2 regions of the Lacticaseibacillus sp. YLM2-1 genome follow, and region 1 is predicted to be linked to the other one. Evidence: predicted binding sites of a transcription regulator. Region 1 holds the regulator's gene; the other holds the start of a gene.
What was found. The regulator HrcA, encoded in region 1, represses chaperone genes, less so after heat shock. The targets are predictions, from matches to a motif close to TTAGCACTCNNNNNNNNNGAGTGCTAA.
Positions count from the first base shown of each region.

Region 2: AC07KQ_RS13685 (Hsp20/alpha crystallin family protein) is a predicted target of HrcA. The motif match lies at 777-803, and genes of this name have one in related genera.

Region 1 covers NZ_CM152617.1:1,603,689-1,606,175, forward strand. The annotation lists gene grpE (nucleotide exchange factor GrpE) at 1-364, opposite strand, end outside; gene hrcA (heat-inducible transcriptional repressor HrcA) at 541-1,587, opposite strand; gene hemW (radical SAM family heme chaperone HemW) at 1,750-2,487, opposite strand, start outside.
Region 2 covers NZ_CM152617.1:2,825,774-2,828,260, reverse strand. The annotation lists gene AC07KQ_RS13690 (iron-sulfur cluster biosynthesis family protein) at 311-715, shown strand; gene AC07KQ_RS13685 (Hsp20/alpha crystallin family protein) at 875-1,312, shown strand; gene AC07KQ_RS13680 (heavy metal translocating P-type ATPase) at 1,679-2,487, shown strand, end outside.

The sequences.
Region 1 (2,487 bases):
TCTTCAGGGAAACTGCACTGTCATCTTTGGCCTCGGTTGCAAGCGCCCGCTCGAGATTATCAACAACTGGCAAAATGGCTTTAGCCAACTTTTGCCCATCATATTTCAACAGCTTTTGCTGCTCTTTCTCGAAGCGAGCATTCATATTTTGAATTTCTGCAGCGGCACGCAGGTATTTATCTTCAAAGTCGTCGCGTTCTTGCTTCAACTGCTCGCCGTCATGTTTACTGTTCGAAAGTTGTTCGTTAAGATCCGCGATACTTTCTTGTAAAATATCTTCTTTTAACGAAGTCTCTTTCGTATCAGCAGACTTTTCAGCTTTCTTTGCGGCGTTTGCTGCATGCTTTGCTTTTTGTTCTGCCATGGTATCCTCCTTTAACGCGTTTCCTGACGTAAAAGCCTATCCATAAGGAACACATGCACAATGCCCAAAAAAGACCATTGCATTTGTGCGCCGATTTCTGAACGTGTCAGTTCACGCTATTCTTTAAACGCATCAGTTGGCTTAAAAACACCAACTGATGCTATTTGCTAACATGATTATTGATCAAAGTTGGCATAGTAGTCTGTCAACCGTTTAGCTAGCTCTTCGCGAAAAACGTCGAGCAAGCCGATCATCTTGGAGTACGGCATTTGCGTCGGTCCCAAGAGGGCGATCATACCGGTACCGTGACCACCAACATCATAACTAGCAGTGATCAAGCTGAGGTTCGCTAGATCAATAGGTTTTAACTCCGGACCCAGTCGCACTTGAACCGGTGTTTGGCGGATCGGGCCGCCCAGCAACTCAGTCAGATCGCCGTGATCCGCATCGATCAACGACATGATCTTTTTCAGCTCGTGAATATCCGAATCGCCAAGGTAATCCATCAAGTTCAACCGCCCACCAACATAAAAACGTTCAGAGGCAGCTGACTTTAAGACATTGCCAAAAATATCAAGGAAGCCGTCTGGGCTGGTCAAATACTGCATTAGCATGGACGGGACATCCGTCCTCAGCCGCTGTGCTACCTGAACCAATGGCAACCCGACCAGCTGATCATTCACAATTCTGATGGCTTTTTCAAGTTCATCGGAAGAAATGGACGGCGGGACGGTGAACACCTGATTTTCGACATTACCATTATTCGTGACCAAAATGGCCATGACTTGATGGTTACCTAGTGGTACGAGTCGGAACCCAGTGAGCTTAATATTGTTGACTTCCGGACCGAGACTAATGGCAGTGTAGCTCGTCAGATTTGATAGAATCTGCGCGCTTTGTGCCACAATTTCGTCCATTTTGCTGTAACGCTGGCCAAGCTCCTGCTTGATCGTTGCCAAATCATGGCGAGAGACGCGCACGGGTTCAACAAGATGATCAAGATAGTAGCGATAGCCTTGTGTCGAAGGAACTCGACCTGAACTGCTATGGGTCTTGGTGATCAGACCGGCATCTTCCAGCGCTGCCATGTCGTTGCGGATCGTCGCAGAACTGACGTGAACCGGCAGCTCTTGCATTAACGTCTTTGAGCCCACCGGCTGGCCACTTTCAGTAAACAACCGGATGATCTCTTTTAAGACGAGCAATTGCCGTTTCGTCAACATTTTCTCACCTCACCTTTAGCACTCGTTTTATATGAGTGCTAATACAATGAATAATATACCAAGCGAGGTTAGCAAAGTCAAGGTACGATTGCTAGATTGTGAACGTTTCTAGTGAAAATTATGGCAAGTGCATTTTAACAACACAGTCGTTTCTTTTAGCACTTAAACAAGCGGCTCATCAATCAAGAAACGTTGAAAAACCTCGTTGCCGAGGAACTTGCCTTTGTTGGTCAGGCGAATGTAGCCATCTTGGCGCACAACCAAACCTTGACTGACCAGTTCCGGCACAGTTTCACCATAAATGGCGTCAACTGTCATGTGGTAGCGATCATAAAACCGCGCTTCACTGACCCCCTGCATCGTCCGCAAGCCTAAAAACATTTCTTCTTCGATCTGTTCTGACTGTGGCACCAAATGATGTTCAAGGACCGGCAAGTGGTCAGCATGTAATGGTGTTAAATACTGCTTAATAGGACCATAGTTGTGGTAGCGATCACGACCAAGATACCCAAACGCGCCAGCACCGAAGCCAAAGTACTTGTCATTGCGCCAATAAAGCAAGTTATGCTCACACTGGTACCCGTCTTTTGCAAAATTACTAATTTCATATTGATGTCGGCCATGTGCTTCCATGAGATCGATCGCATCTTGATACATATCGGCCTCGACGTCTTGGGTCGGCAAGCGCAACTTGCCCTGTCGCATCAGATTATAGAAGATCGTTTTACGTTCCAAAATTAGGGAATACGTTGAGTAATGCGGCAGATCCAGTGCCAACGCCTTTTGCAAACTGGTCAGAAAGTCATCGCGGCTTTGATCAGGTAGTCGAAAAATCAAATCAATCGAAATATTATCAAACCCGACTTGACGGGCGTTAGCAATGGCAGTGTAAACATCTTT
Region 2 (2,487 bases), 1.2 Mb from region 1:
TGTGACAAAACGTTTGTTCCCAGCGGCTGGAACGGGATGCGTGAGCTGAAGTTTGTGAAATCGAACGATCAAAAACTGTGGATGACTTCTTTTTAAAAATTTTTTGCTTGAATTTTTTAAATCGCCTATTTGGTGTCAATTCGAATACTTAATACTATATTTGGCGTATGAAGTTATAAACATGTGGATAAGACGTGTGGATAACCTGTTGGTCGTTGCGAAAAACTCCGAATTTGACTTCATTTGGAAATGTGAGTACGATAAAGAAGGTAAAAAGGTTGTGCACAACTCAATAGAGAGGATGGTTCGGATGCAAATCTCAATCAAACCAGCAGCAGTCACTTACTTGAAGGATCATGTCAATCAGGATCAACGGTTATTCTTGGCACTGGATGACGGCTCAAGCAAATATTCCAAACTTGGCGGTTCTTGTGCCATTGGAAATAAATATCAGTTAGTGGTTGCCGATGAGGATGATCAAGATTATGCGCTGCCACTGGACAACGAAGCTGGTTTCAAACTGACAACGGGTGACCCAGAAACGGATTATTTCGGCAGTGGTCTGACACTTGATTTCAAAAACGCATCGTTGGCTCTGCGTGATGACAGCGGCATTCTTGATGGGGCTGTGACCTTGAATAAGGACGCCGCCTTACCACAAAATGATGCACAACGTCGGGATGACATGACAAAACTGGGCGGCAAAATTTGCTAAGGTAGCTCTGGGCTATTAAGTCACTTTTTGCATCAACCAGTCATTGAATAGGACCACAAAATTAGCACTCGACGTTTGCGAGTGCTAATTTTTGTGGTATACTAAAGGTGTTGTAGGGAAGACATGAAATGCCTTCGATATGAAAGGAAGTATTCGAATATGGCTAATGATTTGATGCGTCGTAATGATTGGCTGAGCGATCCTTTCTTTAACGATTTGGGTCGTCATCTTTTTGACAGCTTGACACCAGCAAATGTTGATCGCAGTCGGGTTCTAAAGACTGATATTCAGGAAAACGATCAGGCGTATGTTGTGAAAGTTGATGTGCCTGGCATTGAGAAGCAAAATATCAGTCTGAGTTACGATCGTGATGTGCTCAGCATTGCCGTTAAACATGAGGAGCAGGCTGATCATGCTGATAACGACGGTAACATGTTAATGTCAGAACGTAGCTATGGCCGCATGAGTCGTAGTTATCGGCTGCCAAATGTCAATGAAGGTCAGATTAGCGCCAAGGTCAATGATGGTGTCCTGACGATCGATCTGCCAAAAATGACAAGCGACCAAAAGGGCAATCATCAGATCAACATTGATTGATCTACGAATTATTTGCCTAGCTTCATCTATATACGAGAGACCGTACCGATTTTAATGGTGCGGTCTTTTATTTTGTTAAAAAAGCAAGTTATGTGAGCCTTATCATATGAGAAGCGTATAATGTGAAGTGAATATTAGGGAAGCCATAAAATTAACGGGGTCAATCATTGCCGGTTTAAGCGTACTGGTTGGGGATGATGGACAATAGAGTTGATTTTCGGTAGAAGAGTTTAGTCATGGCTCAATTAATAGAAACCATGAATGTCGAGCATCTAAGTGGGACAGATTATATTCGTTCTAAAAAAGGTTGTGCTTTCAGATTGTAATGGTTATAATTGGGGTACTTAGAAAAAGGGAGTGGCAGTGATGAAAAAGAACTGGCAATTAATGATGGTGCTTGCTGTAAGTGCCATTGCGCTAGTCTTTGCTTTCGGTTTAAAGCAACCATTGATCGCGCAAGGGCTGATCACGGTGATGGGGTCAATCATTGCTTTAATTATGTTCTGGGGCATGGTGAAGACAATTCGTTCTGGTAACTTCGGCGTTGACTTGCTTGCCATTACGGCGGTTGTTGCCACCTTGGCGGTTGGCCAGTATTGGGCTGCGATGATCGTGTTATTGATGCTGACTGGTGGCGATGCGCTTGAAAGCTACGCAGCAACAAAAGCAAGCAGTGAATTAAAGCAATTACTCGAAAATGCACCGACAACCGCGCATCGTATGGTTGATGGACACGTTAAAGATGTTGAAGTTGAGGCCGTCCAAGTTGGCGAAACGATTTTGGTTAAGCCGCAGGAAGTCGTGCCAGTTGATGGTACGGTTTTGGCAGGTGAGAGTTTGGTGGATGAAGCCAGTTTGACGGGTGAATCTAAACCGGTTGCCAAAAACGCAGGTAGTGATATTATGTCTGGGACCGTCAATGGTGACGCTGCCCTAACTGTTAAGGTCACGCAACGGGCTGAAGATAGTCAGTATCAAGGGATTATTAAACTGGTTAAGGAATCTGAAGCGCGGCCAGCACATTTTGTTCGGATGGCTGATCGTTATGCGGTACCATTTACGTTGATTGCTTATGTGATTGCGGGTCTTGGCTGGTTCTTCTCTGGCGACCCAGTTCGCTTTGCACAGGTATTAGTTGTGGCCTCGCCTTGTCCGCTGATTCTGGCCGCGCCAAT